DNA from 2 places in the Undibacterium sp. FW305-107 genome. Region 1 is predicted to be linked to the other one. Evidence: predicted binding sites of a transcription regulator. Region 1 holds the regulator's gene; the other holds the start of a gene.
The links. Region 1 encodes FliA, which starts transcription of late flagellar genes. Its sites were predicted from a motif close to CTAAAGTTTNNNNNNNNNNNGCCGNTA; they were not measured.

Region 1 (9,674 bases):
GTGGGCAGTTGATAGGACAGCTGTTTGCCAAGCCCCAGGTCATGATCATCACCGGCGGCATCATAGGTGGCATGGGCCTGATACCCGGCATGCCGCATATCGCCTTTATTTTGTTGGCAGCAGTGCTTTGTGGCGGCGGCTATTTGTTGAACAAGCGCGCCCAGATGCCTCCGGTCATTGAAGAAAAAGTCGAAGCTCCTGCTAATGCCGGTCAGGAAATGGAAGAAGCGACCTGGCAAGATATTTTGCCTGTCGATACCCTGGGCCTGGAAGTTGGTTATCGCCTGATCCCACTGGTAGATAAGAACCAGGGTGGCGAACTCTTGCGCCGTATCAAAGGCATACGCAAAAAATTCGCCCAGGAAGTTGGTTTTTTGTCGCCACCTGTCCATATCCGCGACAATCTGGAACTGAAACCTTCGGCTTACAGGATTACCCTGAAAGGTGTTGAAGTTGGTGCCGGTGAAGCGCTCAGTGGTCAGTATCTGGCCATCAACCCGGGTATGGTGACTGGCAATTTGCCTGGTGCTGTCACCAATGATCCTGCCTTTGGCTTGCCTGCGGTCTGGATAGAGGCTGCCATGCGCGAACAGGCACAAGCCATGGGTTATACCGTGGTTGATTCCGGCACCGTTATCGCTACCCATTTGAATCACCTGATCACCAGTCACGCGGCTGAATTGCTGGGTCGTCAGGAAGTACAGTTGTTGATGGATCATCTGGCGAAAGACATGCCAAAAATGGTGGAAGAACTGGTGCCAAAAGCCCTGCCTTTGTCCATCCTGCAAAAAGTATTGCAGAACCTGCTCATCGAAGGTGTGCATATCCGTGACATGCGTACCATCATTGAGACGCTGTCCGAGCAGTCCATGCATACCCAGGATGCCAATGAGCTGACGGCGCAGGTCAGGATTGCACTGGGTCGTGCCATCGTCCAGCAAATCTTCCCGACCGGGAATGAGATGACGGTCATGACCCTGGATAGCCGCCTTGAACGCCTGTTGATGCAAGCCCTGCAAACCAGCGGTGCTGATGGTTCTGGCATAGAACCTGGTCTGGCCGATACCCTGGCGAGCCAGACCGAGGCTGCAGCCCAGCATCAGGAACAAATGGGCCTGACTCCAGTCTTGCTGGTGCCAGCACCATTACGTGCCTTGCTGTCGCGCTTCTTGCGCCGCAATTTGCCGCAACTCAAAGTCCTGTCACACGCAGAAGTACCTGAAACAAAAACCATTAGAGTCACCAGTCTGGTCGGAGGTCAATCATGAACGTCAGAAAATTTACCGCGAATACTTCTCGCGAAGCTTTGCGCATGCTGCGCGATGCTTTGGGGGCGGATGCCGTGATCCTGTCGAACCGTAATGTGGGCGGCAAGGTGGAGATTCTGGCGATGGCCGATGAAGCCATCAGCGCCATTGAGCCAGCTTCCAGTGATGAGGCACCGGTACCTGAAGTGCCGCGCTTTGCGCCGCGTTTCCAGCCAGAGGATGCTGTCATCAGGCCGCGTGCTTTTGAACGCTCCATGGACGCGCCTGCAAGTGTGCCGACTTTCAAGTCTGTGACCAGCGCATCTGCTTTCACCAGTGAAATCGAAGCGCCGGTGAGCGCCAATGAACTCAATGATGTGATGTCAGAAATACGCTCCATGCGCAGTATGCTGGAATCGCAACTGGCAGAGATATCATGGACGCAGACGCAAAAACGCCAGCCGCAAAAAGCAGAAATCCTGCGTGAATTGCTGGCTACTGGCTTTAGCGCCAGCCTGTCCCGCTATCTGGTAGAAAAACTGCCAGAAACTGGCAAGGTTGAGAATGGCCTGGACTGGATCAAGAATGTGCTGGTACGCAATCTGTCCACTATCGATAATGAAAATGAAATGCTGGAAAAGGGCGGCGTGTATGCCCTGGTCGGCCCTACAGGTGTAGGCAAGACTACGACTACGGCCAAGCTGGCTGCTCGTTGCGTCATGCGCCATGGCCCCTCCAAGCTGGCATTGATTACTACAGATGGTTATCGTATCGGCGGCTTTGAACAATTGCGTATCTACGGCAAAATCCTGGGTGTGATGGTGCATGCCGTCAAGGATGAGGCTGATTTGCGCATTGCCTTGTCCGAGCTCAAGAACAAGCATACGGTGCTGATCGATACAGTCGGTGTCAGTCAGCGCGACAAAATGGTGACTGAGCAAGTGGCGATGTTGTCAGGAACAGACACTCCGGTGAAGCGCTTGCTGTGCCTGAATGCGACATCGACAGGTGAAACCTTGAGTGAAGTGGTGCGTGCTTATCAGGGGAATGGTCTGGCAGGTTGCATTTTGACCAAGCTCGATGAGGCAGCGACGATAGGTGGCGCACTCGATATTGCGATACGCCAGAAGCTTATGGTGTATTACGTTGCCAGTGGCCAGCGTGTGCCGGAAGACCTGCATATTGCCAACAAGCTGTATCTGATAGACCGTGCTTTCAAACTCAAGCGCGAAACGGCCGCTTTCCGTTATCTCGATGAAGAATTGCCTCTGCTGATGGCTGGTGCAGTCACGGCTGCACAGGCATCAGGACGTGCTGGTCAGGAGGTGTCCCTTGGCTAGTTTCGATCAGGCTGAAGGCCTGCGCCGCATGCTGGCTGGGCCAAAACCAAGAGTGTTTACCTTTTTGTCAGCATTGAGGGAAGATGAAAAAAGCGGCATGCTGGTCAATCTGGGGGTGTCGCTGGCACGTCAGGGTAACCAGGTGTTGATGGTGGACGCTCGTTCATCAGAGAATAGTGTTGGCGCATGGTTGAATGCCAACCTTGATCAGACCTTATTGGATGTAGCGAAACAACAGCGTACAATGAAGGAAGCAGTGAAATTGGTTGCTTCCGGCTTGTCGGTGACGATGTTGGCGCGCCATGCATGGCTGCCGCCAGAAAATACGCGGCAATTGTCCAAAGTGTTTGATGTGGCGGCGAACCGTGCTGATCTGGTCATCGTGGATAGCGAGATCAATCTGGATGACAGTTTTCCGTTGGCGACGCTGGACGACAGCGAACTAGTAATACAGGTTTCAGCTGATCCCGACATGATCAAGGCTGCTTATGGCCTGATCAAGCGAGTGAGCAATCGGCTTGGCAGGCGTGGTTATGGTATTTTAGTGTCCGGTGCATCGGAAAAAGAGGCGAGATTGATTTATACAAATATGGCGCAGGCGGCCAGCCGTTATCTGGCAGTGCCACTGCACTACGTCGGCAATGTGCCGGAAGATGAACATGTAAGAAAGGCTGCACATTTGGGACGCTCTGTGATTGATGCTTTTCCTAAAGCCCTTGCTTCGCTGGCATTCTCCCGGCTGGCTGAACAATTGGCGAAGACCGCGCGTTCCACATTATGTTTAGAGGGAGTCCCTGAGCTGGGTGTCGGTCTCGGAATGTAATCAAAAAATGTACACCGCTAGCGGAAAATCAGATAAAAACTTCCTTTTAAGGGAGCATGCGCCCCTGGTCAAGCGTCTGGCTTACCAGTTGAAGGCGCGCCTGCCTCCCAGTGTGGAGGTAGACGATCTTGTGCAGGCCGGTATGATAGGCCTGCTGGATGCCGTTAACCGCTATGAAGACACCCATGGAGCACAGTTTGAAACCTATGCGGTGCAACGCATACGGGGTGCCATGCTGGATGAATTGCGCAGTAGTGACTGGTTGCCGCGTGGCGTGCGCCAGAACATGCGCAAGATAGAAAATGCCATGAATGTGTTGCAGCAAAAGCTGGGGCGACCACCACTGGAAACCGAAGTGGCGAAGTCGCTCAAGCTCAGCCTGGAAGAGTACCAGAACCTGCTCACTGACAGTGGCGGGCATCAACTCGTGTACTACGAAGACTTTCATGATTCAGATACCAAGGAACATTTTCTCGATCATTATTGCTCGGATTTTTCTGGCGATCCGCTACAGGATTTGCTGAATGACGACTTCCGCGATGCTGTCATCGGCGCGATAGACAGTCTGCCAGAGCGAGAGAAACTGCTCATGGGTCTGTACTATGAGCAGGAATTAAATCTTAAAGAAATCGGTGCCGTGATGGGGGTGTCAGAATCACGCGTCTCACAATTACATAGTCAGGCTGTGGCCAGGCTCAGGGCATACTTAAGGGAGAAAGCGTGGACTGGGCTAGCATAGTTGGTTTGATACTGGTGGTGTTAGGCATCGTCAGCGGACAGTTGATTGAAGGTGGGCGCCTGTCTTCGCTGGTGCAACCTGCTGCTTTTGTGATTGTGGTGATTGGTACCCTGGGTGCAGTGCTGTTGCAAAGCAGGCTCAATACCTTTATGCGCGGTGTGCGCATGCTGCGCTGGGTGGTGTCTGAACCGCCGGACAGCAGCAAAAAAAATGTCGCGGATGCGCTGATCTGGAGCGTGGTCGCCAGACGCGAAGGTTTTCTGAGTCTGGAGCGTTATATGAACGCTTCGACCGATCCCTTCATAGGCAAGGGCCTGCGTCTGGTGATTGATGGCATAGACCCGATACGCCTGAAAGACATACTTGATGTCGATATATCGCTCTATGAAATGGAGCAGCGCCAGGCCGCTAAAATTTGGGAAGCAGCAGGTGGTTATTCCCCGACCATAGGTATCCTGGGTGCCGTGCTGGGGTTGATACACGTGATGGAAAACCTTAGTGATCCATCCAAACTTGGTGGTGGTATTGCTGTTGCCTTTGTTGCCACGATCTATGGTGTGGGCATGGCCAACTTATTGTTCTTGCCAGTCAGCCATAAGCTGAAAGAAATCATAGGCCGAGAAGTGACGCGGCGTGAAATGTTGTCTGATATTTTTTATAGCATCGCTTTGGGCGACAGCCCGCGTGTGGTGGAAGAAAGACTGACCAATCATCGCAACTGACGGTAAGGCTACCAGGTAATGCCAGACTAAGGCTAGACTGAGAAAATATACTTATGGCAAGAAAAAAATACCACGAAGAACCAGAAAACCATGAGAGGTGGCTGGTTTCTTACGCGGATTTTATTACCTTGCTGTTTGCTTTTTTTGTCGTCATGTATGCGATATCCTCGCTGAATGAGGGCAAGTACCGGGTCTTGTCAAATTCGCTGACTGGTGCATTTGGCAAGGTTATGACGGTTAATCCCAAGCCTGTTGACGCGCCAGTTGAGCAAAAAATCAAACTTGATCCTTTGCCGCTGGTCAAAAACCGCATCAGCGAAGGCTTGCGCAAGGAGAGAGCGCAAATGACCACCATGGCCAAGGACATCCTGACCGTGCTGGAGCCTTTGGTGCGCGAAGGCAAGGTGAGGGTGACCCAGACCAGCCGTGGTATCACCATAGAAATTAATGCCAGCCTTTTGTTTGCACCGGGTGATGCGCGTCTGAATATCGATTCCATACAGGCGCTGAAAGCCATTGCCGGTGTTCTCAAGATCGATACCCATGCGATACAGGTAGAAGGCCATACCGATAATCTGCCTATCAAAAACTCTATTTTCCCCTCTAACTGGGAATTGTCTGCCGTACGAGCCAGTACCGTTGCCCGTTTGCTCACAGAGAACGGTGTCGATGAAAACCGGGTGACAGCAGTAGGGCAGGGGGCGAAATTACCAGTGAGCGACAATGAGACACCAGAAGGGAGAGCCAGGAACCGGCGTGTATCTGTCACCATACTGGCAGTCTTGCCAGAGCCCGTAGTAGAAGTGCCTTTAGTGCCAGCATCTGCGCCTGCTGCAACATCATTGCCCGCACAAGCTGCAAGGCCAGCCGCAGCTTCCTTGCCTCAAACTGCGGTGAGGCCTTAAATTCGTTGAGGTTTGCCCGGAAAGGGCGAGGACAGACGCATGACAAAGTGTCACGTCAGTCTTAGGTGGCGATATAGCCTTTACCTGGCGTGCTTTTGACAGTCGATTGACCATTTGGGCCATACATGGACCCAGCCTGATTTGTATTTTGTTGCAGCAGATTTAAGGTTGCCTGATTCAGCGACAATCGACGGTTAATCAGTGAACCGTTGGTGCGATTATCTTCTTTGGCTTGCACAGTCAGTTGTAGTAGCGCATCCCAGTGTTTGGCGACAGTCTGGGCATCGTCGGCTTGCTGCAAATAAGCTTGCATGCCGTCAATATCAGCGTTAAATCCAAGTTCACTCAAAAAGCTGTTACGCTTTTTTTCCAGTTCCGTCATTTTGACTACAAGTTGTCCCTTGCTCTGGGTAAAGTCATTGAGCTGGACAATATCGCTTTCAACCAGTGCAGATTGCTCTTGCTTAAGCAACTCGGCGAGCGACGACATGACGCTCACTTCTTCCTGCAGGCATTGTTGAATGGCAGCGTGTCCGGAACTTGTTGCGTTCATTTTAGCGTTTTCTGGCGTTGAGCAAATCTTTAACTGTTTCCAGAAGCCCATCAGCGACTTTTTCCGAATTCACCTGAAAGCGTCCTTCGGAAATGGCCAGCTTGATCGCTTCCACCTTCTTCGTCTCAAACACAGCATTGCTGGCCTGCGTACTTTGCAAGGCTTGCAACTGTGTGGACAGGGTCGAAATTTGTACTTTCGACGAATTCGTCACGGGTGCCGCAGTTTCCGCGGGTTTTTCCGTGCGAGCCTGTTGCGGGCTTACTGGTAGCCCCGCGGTCTTATTCAGTGCGTCATCAATTTTCACAGCGATACCCTCTAGTGTGGGACTTACAAACATCTACATCCAGTTTATCGGCTGTGTAATTTTAAACTTTAACCTTACTGTGAAAAAATATTGCATACATTTAATTCTATAGGCTAAATATCTTGCTATCAGTAAACTATTTCTATAATGCCACCATTCTTGGCAACACCGCTGACGGTTTGTCCAGAGCTGGTTTTGGCCTTGGCAATCTGCCCATCTGCTGCGTTATTGAGCGCAATGGCATCTGTTGCTACTTGGAAACCAGGCCCATTGCTGACTACCCGCACAGATTGTCCCTGTTGAACTACGGCAGGACTCTTCAAGGCATCCAGACGCATGACGCTGCCAGAGGCCATGGAAACCTGCATGCTTTTACCGATCGCTTGCTCAGGAGCAGTGATGACACCGGCTGGCAATTTTGAGATATCGCCTCTTTGCTTGCTTAAATCGTTTAGTGAAATGACTTGCCCATGAGTAAGGGCGTTGGCTGCAACATAATAATCCGCCGTGACTTGTACATTTGCCTGCAGATAAACCAGCCAGGGGGCAGGTGCAGTACAGCGTATCGCCAGGGTCACTTTGCCCCATGGCTTGCTGCCTGGCAATAGATAGGGATTGGGATTATCGCAAGCCTGCAAGTTGAGTCGTTTATCAACCTCACCCACGCTCACCACTACTTCATTGCTCAGGCCTGATGCCTGTAGTGTCAAAAAGTCCAGTGCAATCTGGCGCAACTGTGCAGTGTCCTGGGCCTGGGTTGCAGGTGCCGCCTGACCAAGGCATGTGAAGCCGAGCAGCGATAGTGTCAAAACTTGCTTGCTGACGATTCTGCTTAATTTCTTTGCGGCTTTCATCATGTTTCCTGCCTGGATTGTTCTGAACTCTATTTTAGGATTCACAGGCTTTTTTGAATGCTTGAATAAACGGGCTTTTCCCTTTCTGCTTGCCTGATCAAACTTGTCCTGTGGCGAATAAGATGCAAGGTATAGAAAACCCTTGTGTGCCTTATGAGTAAAGCACAGTGGCAGAGGAGAGAAAGATGGTTGGCAGATTAGATGACTTTTTGAAATTCCACGAGACTGCCTTGTCAGTCCGGGGGCAGCGTCAGCAATTGCTGGCATCCAATATTGCCAATGCTGACACACCTAATTACAAGGCGAAGGATATTGATTTCTCCAGCGCACTCAGCCATGCCCTGGGGCAAAACCTGAACCAGTCACCGACAGCCTTGAGCAAGACCGCAGCCCAGCACATCGACACACCGGGTAGCGTAGCAGGCATGACGCCACAATACCGCCCCACAGTACAAGGTAGCGTCGATGGTAATACTGTTGATATGGATGTGGAGCGTAATCAGTTTACCGACAATGCCCTGCGTTATGAAGCCAGCCTGACCATTATCAATATGCAGATCAAGAATATGTTGGCAGCGATACAAGGATAATCATCATGTCACTCTTTAATGTCTTCAATGTTGCCGGATCAGCCATGAGTGCGCAGTCACAGCGCCTGAATGTGGTAACCAGCAATCTGGCCAATGCCGACAGTGTCACCAGTTCAGACGGTACGCCATATAAAGCCAAGCAGGTGGTTTTCAGTGCAGTGCCCGTGGCAGGCACTGCGTCTACCGCCGTCAAGGTAAATGAGGTTGTAGAAGATACTAATCCGCCTAAACTGATGTATGACCCAAAACACCCGATGGCGGATGAAAAGGGTTATGTCGCCATGCCAAATGTGAATGTGGTGGAAGAAATGGTGAATATGATTTCGGCATCACGTTCATATCAAAACAATGTAGAAGTCATGAATGCAGCAAAAACCATGTTGCTGAAGACCTTGACTTTAGGGCAATAAGATTTCTTGAAGGAATAGATCATGGCTACCAGTGGCGTACAAAGCAGTACCGTTGATCCAGCATTGCTGGCGACAATGAACGGGGCAAAAGCCTCGGCAAATTCGACAGAAGATGCCAAAAACACCTTCATGACTTTGCTGGTAACCCAGCTCAAGAACCAGGACCCATTGAACCCTATGGACAATGCCCAGGTGACCAGTCAATTGGCGCAATTGTCTACAGTTTCTGGTATCGATAAGTTGAATGCATCGGTGACTGCCCTGAGCGCCAGTTTCCAGAGCGGACAAAACCTGCAGGCCGCCAGCATGATAGGCCACGGCGTGATCGCACCAGGCAATTCCATGATAGTCACGGAAGGCAAGGGTATTTACGGCGTTGAATTGCCGCAGGCTGCCAGCAATGTTGAAGTGGTGATACGTGACAGCTCGGACGTGATTGTCAGAAAAATGACTCTGGGTGCCTTGCCGCAAGGTGTGAATACCCTGACCTGGGATGGTAAAACCGACGCTGGTACGACAGCCGCCAATGGCGCCTATAAATTCGAGTTTGTCGCCAATGCGGCAGACAAAAAACTGGATGCGACCAGTCTGGCATTTGGTGTGGTATCGAGCATTACCTCAAGCTCTCAGGGCTTGAAGCTCAGCCTGCCAAATATTGGTGATGTCAGTATGAATGACGTAAGACAAATTTATTGATCCTTGGAGTAATCCTGTATCAAATCCTGTAGTAATGCGTAACGACGAACTAGCCTAAGTAAGGGAGAAATATCATGGGTTTTCAACAAGGACTGAGTGGACTTAACGCTGCTTCCAAATCCCTGGATGTGATTGGTAATAATATTGCCAATGCCAGCACCGTGGGTTTCAAGCAAGGACAGACGCAATTTGCCGATGTCTATGCCAATTCACTTAATGGCTCTTCTGCAGGTACTGTGGGTATTGGTACTAAAGTATCGGGTGTCGTGCAGCAATTCACGCAGGGTAATATCTCGACGACGAATAATCCCCTCGATATCGCAATTAATGGCGGCGGCTTCTTCCGCATGTCGACCAATGGTGCTGTCACCTATACACGTAACGGTCAGTTCCAACTGGATAAACTTGGCAATATCGTCAATGCGCAGGGTGCGCAATTGACGGGCTATGTAGCCAATGCCGCAGGCGTACTGTCTACGGGTGCTGCT
Region 2 (9,674 bases), on a different contig from region 1:
TTGTCGACACCACTGGCGCCTGGCCTGGCATAGACGCTGAAGAGCGCGGTCAGTCTGAAGCTATTGGCCACAATCTATATGTCATGGCAGAACTGAAAGTACCGCTGATCACGACTATTATTGGTGAAGGTGGTTCTGGTGGTGCGCTGGCGCTGGCTGTTGGCGATGCGGTGCTGATGTTGCAGTACGCTACTTACTCCGTAATTTCTCCTGAAGGTTGTGCTTCCATCCTGTGGAAGACTTCCGACCGTGCATCTGATGCGGCCGAGGCATTGGGTTTGACAGCTCACAGACTGAAAGCCATGGGTTTGATCGACAAGATCATCAATGAACCTCTGGGTGGTGCCCACAGAGATCCCAAGCAGATGTGTGCCTTGGTTAAACGTGCACTGGCAGATACCCTGCGTCAGTTCCAGGGTGTAAAAACCAAGGATTTGCTGGCTGCACGTCATGAGAAGTTAATGAGCTACGGCAAGTTTAAGGAAACGAAACTTGCTGAATGAGGCCAGATCAACATTGCTCCAGTCTCGAGCAAGCATTCTCAAAAAAACTCGATGCCATTATTGCTGATTTCTGTGAAGGAAATCTGCAAAATGGCCTCGCAGTAGGCTATAGCGGCGGTCTGGATTCTACGGTCTTACTGGACCTGGCAATCAATTATTGCCGCCGTGCCAAAATTTCACTGCATGCTTTTCACATACATCACGGCTTAAGTCCGAATGCTGATGTCTGGCTTGATCATTGCCGGGCTGTGTGTGTATCAGGCGAAGTAGACTTTCATGCTGAGCGTATTCTGGTTGCCCGCGACAGCGGCGATGGCGTGGAAGCGTCTGCCCGCAAGGGGCGTTACCAGGCTTTGGGGCGGATGTCGAAAAGTACCGGCATTCCCTTGATCCTGACTGCCCATCATCAGGATGACCAGGCAGAAACCCTGTTATTGCAATTGTTGCGCGGTAGTGGTGTGGCTGGCATGTCAGGCATGGATGTTTGTCATCGTGCACCTAATCTGTTTGGCCATGATGAAGTCATGCTTGGGCGGCCACTGCTGACAGAAAAGCGAACTACGCTGGAAGCCTATGCGAGCCAACGGGGTTTAAGCTATATCGAAGATGAGTCCAATACTGACCAGCGTTATCTGCGTAATGCCATACGCCACAGTGTAATGCCAGTACTCGAAGGCTTATCGCCTGGCTACTCAGAACGTATCGCCCGTTCAGCCACCCATTTTCAAGCGGCGCAAGACTTGCTGCTGGAAGTTGCCGGGCAGGATTTCGCCGATTGCTCCTTTGAAGCGGGATTGGGTATTGCTGCCATGCGTGCACTGAGCCCTGCACGCAGAGATAATTTGTTCCGTTACTGGTTTTCAAAGGCTGGTGTACGCATGCCCACGACCTCGCGGCTGAAAGAAATGCAAAACCAGCTATTTGACGGACGTGAAGATGCACGTATTACCATCCATCACGATACCGTTGCCATACATCGTTATAAGGACATCGTCTATTTGTCTGCGCAAAAAACTGAGATGGCAGAAGAGGACAGCGAACATGAATTTGCCTGGCAAGGACAGGCACATATCCATTTTCCTGAGTTTGCTGGTAGCCTGTATTTTGATCCGGCAGAGCGCGGACTGGATGTGTCCTGGTTAAAGTCGCAAACGCTTTCCTTGCATCTGCGCAGGGGAGGGGAGAGGCTGAAGCTGGGAGAAAACCGCTCTACCCGCGATATGAAAAGCCATTATCAGTCCTTGCAGATACCTTTCTGGCAGCGTGAACGCTTACCATATGTCTCTATTGGCAAGGATTTATTATTTGCTGCAGGTGTTGGCATGCAAAGCAGGTTTTGCCAGGCTGAGCCGGGGACAGGCATCGCCTTGCGCTGGGTGTTTGATCAACTGTGATTAATTTTGAATAAATATTTGTTGTCGTCTAATAGGAAGATTGAATATGCGTAGGCAGCTAGTCCTCGATACTGAAACCACAGGTTTGAATGCCCGCAATGGCGACCGCATCATAGAAATTGGTTGCGTAGAATTAATTAACCGCAAGCTGACCGGTAATAACTTCCATCGCTATATCAATCCAGAACGAGATTCTGAAGAGGGCGCTTTGGCAGTTCACGGTTTAACCACTGAGTTTTTAAGTGATAAGCCCAAATTTGCCCAAGTAGCCGAAGAATTTTGCGCTTATATCAAAGATGCAGAAATCATTATTCATAATGCACCTTTTGACGTTGGCTTCCTGAATGCAGAGCTCGCACGCCTGAATTTACCAGCGCTGACTGAGTATTGCCCTAGTATTGTAGATACGCTGGTTCAGGCAAAAGAATTACACCCTGGGAAGCGTAATTCCCTTGATGCGCTCTGTACTCGCTATGAGATTTCAAATTCCCACCGCAAGCTGCATGGCGCTTTGCTGGATGCTGAATTGCTGGCAGATGTTTTTCTGGCAATGTCGCGTGGGCAAAATAGTTTTGAAATCGACATTGAGGAAGACGATGCGCCAAAAGTACTGGAGGTCGTCGCCTTTGATATGCCCGTTGGTGAGATCGCCGTATTGATGGCAACAGAGGAAGAAATGGGGGAGCATGAAAAATTGCTGACAGGACTGGATAAGCAAATCAAAGATAAGTGTATCTGGCATACGACTTTGTAGAAATAAGCTAAATTTCTGGCTTAGTTGGCGTGCAGAAAAGACAATAGATATGAGAAGTAATAGCTTAAATAGCTATTTGCACGATTCAAAAAGGATCACCTGTTGCAAACAGGTGATTTTTTTTTGGTTTTTTTTGCGCTTAACCCTAAAGATTTCACAATTTGTTGCCGTTACAAGGGTAAGAAAATAAATCGAAAATATTTTTAAATTTTCCCTAAAGTTTTCTAAAGTACTGCCGTTAATGAATATAAGACGATATGGTAAAAGGTCTATTTTTACGCAAGTCGTTGTTTTAATTGGTATTTTTTGATTTGGCCACTTTCGCTGATTCAAAAAAATAAAAATCTGTTTTCTACGAAATTTCATTTTGTAGATGTCTAAATTTGCCTGTAGGATATTTTCCTACGGCATGCCTTCGTTTTTTTCTTGGTTTAAATACGGAATCTCGCTTATACAGCCACTTTTCACCAGCCTGCACAATGTATCTCACTGGCAACGCAAACATGCCGCTGATAACAAAACTGGAGGGTGGGAAAATGACGCAGAACGATATGATGGCCGAGATTCGGGATGCCAATTTGAGTTATTTGATGTTGGCACAACAAATGATTCGCGCTGATAAAGCGACCGCTATTTTCCGTTTGGGCATCGGCAAGGAAATCGCAGACCTGATTGAAGGTTTGAATAATGCCCAGATTTTGAAATTGGCAGGTTCCAATATGATGTTGGCGCGTTTCCGCTTCGAAGATAGCTCCATTTTGTGCATGTTGACAAATTACAACAAGGAGCGTGCGCTTGCGCATTCCCATGCTGCGATCTTGATGGCTGGTCAGCCAGTTGAAGAAATCCATTAATTTGTCGGGCATTTAAATCAAGGCGGATGGAGAAAAATCATGGCAAGCAAAAGCGTAGTAAATGAAGCTCACGAAATTCAATTGGCGATTGAGTTGGTCAATCTGGGTGCCAGATTGCAATTGCTGGAATCGGAAACTTCTTTGTCGCGTGAGCGTCTGCTGAAGATTTACAAGGAGTTGAAGGGTGTATCTCCACCAAAAGGTATGCTGCCTTTTTCTGCCGACTGGTTTATTACATGGCAGCCCAATATCCATTCTTCCCTGTTCATGAATATCCATAAATATCTGCGTGAACATGCCGGTGTTGATGGTATTGACGCGGTGATCAAGGCATATCGCCTGTATCTCGAACAAGTGCCTGTCCCTGCAGGTGAGGAACCAGTATTATCACTGACACGTGCATGGACTTTGGTTCGCTTCTTTGAAGGCAAAATGCTGAGTTTTGCAAAATGTTGCAAATGCGGTGGGCATTTTGTTGCGCATAGCCTGGATTTGCATGATGATTATGCTTGTGGTTTATGCCACGTCCCGTCACGGGCAGGTAAAACAAAAAAAGCAAAAGATGCGGAGGCCGCGCTGGAAATGGTGGCATAAAATTCAGGAGGAGCCTTGGAGGTAGCATCATCAAAAACCCGCAAAGGCAAACTCCTACCGGATGACGGAGTCTTCTCTTCGCCCGTTTTTCTGGCCTTGCTCATACAATTGCTTGCATTTGGCCTGTCTTATTTGCTGTACGCCACCGACCGGTGGCAGTTTGGCGGCATACTTTCCCCTTATTTGCTACTCATTATTCACGCCAGCCTGGCTGCCTTGGTGAGTTTCTTGCTGCGCATGAGTTGGTGGTGGTGGCTCATACAATTCATTTTTCCCTTCGCAGTCGTCACTTCGCTGATTTTTCAGTTGCATCCAGGTGTGAGTCTTGCAATCTTTGTGCTCATGGTATTGTTGTTTTGGTCAACTTACCGTACACAAGTTCCATATTTTCCTTCCAAATCCAGTTTGTTGCCGTGTATTCTTGAGCAACTACCTGCGCATGATGATTTGTCTTTTATTGATATTGGCAGTGGCTTTGGCGGTGTGTCTGTCAGTCTTGCCAGGCTACGGCCGCAACAATCTTTTTTTGGAGTGGAGGTGGCGCCGTTCCCATGGCTGGTCAGTTGGCTCAGGGCTAAATTGGCTGGTCACAGGGTTCACTTCTATCTAAAAGATTATCTGCAACTGGATTTTGCTGAGTTTGATGTCGTGTTTGCTTACCTGTCACCAGCGGCCATGCCTGGCTTGTGGGAAAAAGTCAGTGCTGAGATGCGGCCAGGTACGCAATTCATGAGTTATGAGTTCAAAGTGCCTGGTATTGAGGCGGATTTAACTATAAAAAGCAATGCGAATGACCCCGTTCTTTATGTCTGGCGCATATAATGCATATAGTGAAATGTATTCCTGAAGCAATATTTAACCTTCCATTTCTGGTGAATGCTTCAGGTCTGAGGTAGTGTAGTCGATATTATAAAAAAATCCTCTCTAAGGAGTAAAAGCTCGTGTTAGTTATCGTCGGCTATATCATCGTATTGGGCTCAGTCTTTGGTGGCTTTGTTTTGTCCGGTGGGCATATCGCGGTATTGTTTCAGCCCCTGGAATTGCTGATGATAGGCGGCGCTGCGGTTGGCGCTTCTCTGGTCGGTAATAATGCGAAAACCCTGAAGGCCACCATGAAGGCACTTCCAGGTGTCCTGAAAGGCTCAAAATATACAAAAGCCTTGTATATGGAGCTGATGACGATGCTGTTCGATGTTCTGACCAAGGTTCGCAAAGAGGGGCTGATGTCCATCGAGGGTGATATTGAGCGCCCTGAAGAAAGTCCGCTTTTCAGTAAATATCCTGCAATTGTCCACGATCATCATATGATGGAGTTTATCGGGGATTATTTGCGCCTGATGGTTTCAGGGAATATGGATGCCTTTCAAATTGAAAATCTGATGGACAATGAATTGGAAACCCATCATCACGAAGGCGCAGTTCCTGCACATTTCATTGCCAAGTTAGGTGATGGCTTGCCTGCTTTCGGTATTGTGGCTGCGGTGATGGGGGTGGTGCATACGATGGAGTCTGTTGGTATTCCACCATCCGAACTTGGTATCTTGATTGCCCATGCTCTGGTTGGTACTTTCCTGGGTATTTTGCTCGCTTATGGTTTCGTCGGGCCGCTGGCTGGTTTGATGGAGCAGCAACTGGATGAGTCATCCAAGACTTTTCAGTGTATCAAGGTGACGTTGTTGGCGAGCTTGAACGGTTATGCACCGGCTTTGGCGGTGGAGTTTGGCAGGAAAGTATTGTATTCGACTGAAAGGCCAACTTTCACTGAGTTGGAAGATCACATTAAGCAATCGAAATCTAAATAATAAAAACTGGATTGATGATGGCAAGCGAAGAATTACGACCAATTATAGTCAAGCGCATCAAGAAGGTGGCCGGTGGCCACCACGGTGGTGCCTGGAAAATTGCCTACGCCGATTTTGTGACAGCGATGATGGCGTTTTTCCTGTTGATGTGGTTGCTTGGTTCTACTGCCAAAGGTAATTTGAACGGCATCGCTGAGTATTTTCAAACTCCTTTGAAGGTGGCGATGGCGGGTGGTGATGGCAGCGGCGATAGTTCCAGCGTGATCAAGGGCGGTGGTAAGGATTTGAGTGCGCGTGAAGGGCAAAGCCGTAAAGGCGAGATTGACACGCAAAAGAAAACCTACAACCTGCAGGCTGCAGAGGCTGCTCTGGCAAAAGTAGAGGCAGAACGGCTGAAGGGCCTGAAGTCTAAAATTGAAGCGGCCATCGAATCCAACCCTACACTGAAGCAATACAAGAAACAGCTTTTGCTTGATATCACGACTGATGGTTTGCGTATTCAGATGGTGGATGAGCAAAACCGCCCCATGTTTGCGTCGGCCAAGGCAGATTTGCAGCCCTACACCAGAGAAATTTTGCACGAAATTGGCAAGGCGCTTAATGATGTGCCTAACCGCATCAGTTTGTCGGGCCACACCGATGCTGCGCCTTATGGTAGTGGTGAGCGTGGTTACAGCAATTGGGAATTATCTGCTGATCGCGCCAATGCATCCAGGCGAGAGTTGATTTATGGTGGTATGGATGAGTCCAAGATGTTAAGAGTGGTTGGGCTTTCCTCTTCCGTGCTGTTTGATAAAAAAGATCCTTTGAATCCGATTAATCGAAGAATTAGCATTATCGTCATGAACAAAAAAGCAGAAGAGTCTGCTTCACAGGACGGCGGCTCTATCGAGGTCGCAAATCAGTCTGACTCAAGTGCTGAAATTTCAGTTAAACCTTGATAAAGCAAGATATTTGCAAGAGACAAGCAAAATACAAGAAAAATACAAACAAGACGCAGCATCATTAAGTCAATATGCATAGATAGGATGCTTAAGATGTCCAAAAAGAAACTGTTGGGTTCTCAGGTTAAGCAACTTTTATCAGGTGTGTCTGATCACGGAAATGCACATTTGCTGGAGGTTGAGACTGACCTTGCGCAAACCACCATACTGTTGGGTGAGGCGATAGAGAAGCTGGGCGTCAGCTTCATGGCGCTGCATGCGGCAATATCGAGTGAGCAGGAAGAAATCAATTTAATCGTCAGCTCGGGCGGTGTTTCAGATGACAGTGTGTTGCGACTCAAGGTTATACAGGAAGATATCGCCAAACATATCAGTTCGGCCGTGACCAGCTTGCAATTTCAGGATTTGACCAGTCAGTTGATTTCACGAACTCTGCAAAGATGTGAAGGTTTGCGTGAAGTGCTGGGGACCTTGGGTGTGGTCGGTAATGATATTGAACATGATGGTGAAACAGACGAATTGACGGCGTTGTTGCGCGAGACTACCGTGCGCCTGGAAAAGCAAAGTGCGGATCTGAAGAATTTGTTACGTAAAGCAGTGCATCAAAAGCATATGGATAGCGGTGACATTGAGTTATTTTAAATCAAGTGGCGGCGATCAGAAGCTGCCTACAATTCGTATAACGGAGTAAATATGGCCAAGACAATTTTAGCTGTGGATGATTCTGGCTCCTTGAGGCAGATGGTAGCGTTCAGTTTAAAAGCAGCTGGATATCAGGTAATAGAGGCAGTGGATGGTCAGGACGGCCTGGAGAAGGCACGTAATCAGGTTGTTGATCTGGTACTCACAGATCAGAACATGCCACGTATGGATGGTCTCACCCTGATCAAGTCTCTGCGTGGATTGCCGTCGTACGCACGCGTACCTATCCTGATGTTGACGACAGAGTCAAGTGACGACATGAAGGCAAAAGGCCGTGCAGCCGGTGCGAATGGCTGGTTGGTCAAACCTTTTGATCCACAGAAGTTGACTGAAGTAGTTAAAAAAGTGATTGGCTGAATTAATGGCCTGGTGTCTGGGCAAACAAATGTAAATCACGGAGCTTAATAATGACGATTGACATGAGTCAGTTTTTCCAAGTGTTTTTCGACGAGGCGGAAGAGCTTCTTGCCGAGAAGGAAAAATTGTTACTTGCCGTCGATATCTCTTCGCCAGATCCAGAGGACTTGAATGCCATATTCAGGGCAGCTCATTCCATTAAGGGTGGTGCTTCGACCTTTGGTCTTACAGATATGACAGAAGTGACGCATATACTTGAGTCACTGCTGGATAAAATCCGCAAAGGGGAAATGGCTCTGACTGGCGAGCACGTAGACGCTTTTCTCATCGCCAAAGATATTTTAAAAATGCAGCTGGACGGTCATAGATTGGGCACGCCCGTTGACCAGGACGCTGTTGCGGATGTAAGGATGTTGCTGCAATCCTTATCGCAAGATGCCGTACCTGTGCCTGCACCTGCTGCGAGTTTTATCAGTCATCAATCCAGCATGGATCATGCCGATGTCGTATTTAAAACGGCATACAAAATTGAAATGCCAGATGTATCTGAAGCTGATGCAGCAGCCATCATGTCTGAACTTGGACTCCTGGGTGCGATTTCACGCCTGGATAATAATGGCAAGAATGTGGTTCTGGCCTTGCGTACCAATGAAAGCAAGGACGATATCGTATCGATTTGCTCTTTCATTCTGAATCCTGATACGCTGAAAATTACAGAAGAACAGATCGCCAATTTACCTGTAAGGAAAGCAGAGCCTACAGAGGATGAACTTGGATACGGGTTCTTTGAACCTCTGGAATCCATGTTCCCGCCAGAAGAAAACAAGGCAGAACCTGCCTCTGAGAAAGTGGTGGATGTTGTTGTCGCTGAAAAGCAAGTGCAGCAAACTGAGAAAAAAGTGGAAAAAGCTGCCACTTCTCAAGAGTCTTCAACCATACGGGTTGGCATAGAAAAAGTTGATCAGCTGATTAACCTGATTGGCGAACTGGTTATTACCCAGGCCATGCTGGAGCAGCGCACGCAAGACCTTGATCCGATTGCGAATGAACGACTGTTAAGCAGTGTTGCTCATTTGACGAGGAATACCCGCGACTTGCAAGAAGCAGTCATGTCCATACGCATGATGCCCATGGATTATGTTTTTTCACGTTTCCCGCGCATGGTCAGGGATCTGGCCAGCAAACTGGGGAAAAAAGTCGAATTTGTTACCTATGGCGCTTCGACCGAACTTGATAAAGGCTTGATTGAACGTATTGTTGACCCGCTTACGCATCTGGTCAGAAACAGTATTGATCATGGTATAGAAATGCCGGCTGCCAGGACGCAAGCTGGTAAAAGTGAGACCGGTAAATTGTCTCTGTCGGCAGTGCATCAGGGCGGTAATATTGTGATCGAAGTCAGCGATGACGGCGGTGGATTGCACAGGGAAAAAATTCTTGCCAAAGCCAGGCAAAATGGTTTGACGGTTTCCGATTCCATGAGCGATAGCGAAGTCTGGTTGCTGATTTTTGCTCCAGGTTTTTCTACCGCAGAGACGGTAACGGATGTTTCTGGCCGTGGTGTTGGCATGGATGTGGTCAAACGTAATATCGCTGCCATGGGCGGTGTAGTCGACATACGTTCAGCAATGGGATACGGCACGACGATTACCATTTCCCTGCCATTGACGCTGGCCATTCTTGATGGCATGTCGATTAAATTTGGCAACGAGATTTATATTCTACCGCTGGGCTTTGTCATGGAATCGCTGCAGCCAGCCCAGGCAGATA

Region 2: a site for FliA is predicted at 4,980-5,006, ahead of motA (flagellar motor stator protein MotA). Genes of this name have one in related genera too.

The regions. Positions count from the first base shown of each region.
Region 1 covers NZ_JBYTAV010000008.1:85,946-95,619, forward strand. Annotated here, with positions in the region: gene flhA (flagellar biosynthesis protein FlhA) at 1-1,268, shown strand, start outside; gene flhF (flagellar biosynthesis GTPase FlhF) at 1,265-2,587, shown strand; gene AC3WQT_RS18345 (MinD/ParA family ATP-binding protein) at 2,580-3,410, shown strand; gene AC3WQT_RS18350 (RNA polymerase sigma factor FliA) at 3,418-4,149, shown strand; gene AC3WQT_RS18355 (flagellar motor protein) at 4,131-4,871, shown strand; gene motD (flagellar motor protein MotD) at 4,925-5,776, shown strand; gene AC3WQT_RS18365 (flagella synthesis protein FlgN) at 5,838-6,329, opposite strand; gene flgM (flagellar biosynthesis anti-sigma factor FlgM) at 6,331-6,636, opposite strand; gene flgA (flagellar basal body P-ring formation chaperone FlgA) at 6,765-7,493, opposite strand; gene flgB (flagellar basal body rod protein FlgB) at 7,676-8,080, shown strand; gene flgC (flagellar basal body rod protein FlgC) at 8,086-8,490, shown strand; gene AC3WQT_RS18390 (flagellar hook assembly protein FlgD) at 8,512-9,186, shown strand; gene flgE (flagellar hook protein FlgE) at 9,261-9,674, shown strand, end outside.
Region 2 covers NZ_JBYTAV010000002.1:515,688-525,361, forward strand. Annotated here, with positions in the region: gene AC3WQT_RS06410 (acetyl-CoA carboxylase carboxyltransferase subunit alpha) at 1-503, shown strand, start outside; gene tilS (tRNA lysidine(34) synthetase TilS) at 500-1,897, shown strand; gene dnaQ (DNA polymerase III subunit epsilon) at 1,944-2,651, shown strand; gene flhD (flagellar transcriptional regulator FlhD) at 3,188-3,505, shown strand; gene flhC (flagellar transcriptional regulator FlhC) at 3,545-4,099, shown strand; gene AC3WQT_RS06435 (class I SAM-dependent methyltransferase) at 4,115-4,921, shown strand; gene motA (flagellar motor stator protein MotA) at 5,041-5,901, shown strand; gene motB (flagellar motor protein MotB) at 5,919-6,842, shown strand; gene AC3WQT_RS06450 (chemotaxis protein) at 6,939-7,487, shown strand; gene AC3WQT_RS06455 (response regulator) at 7,539-7,904, shown strand; gene cheA (chemotaxis protein CheA) at 7,955-9,674, shown strand, end outside.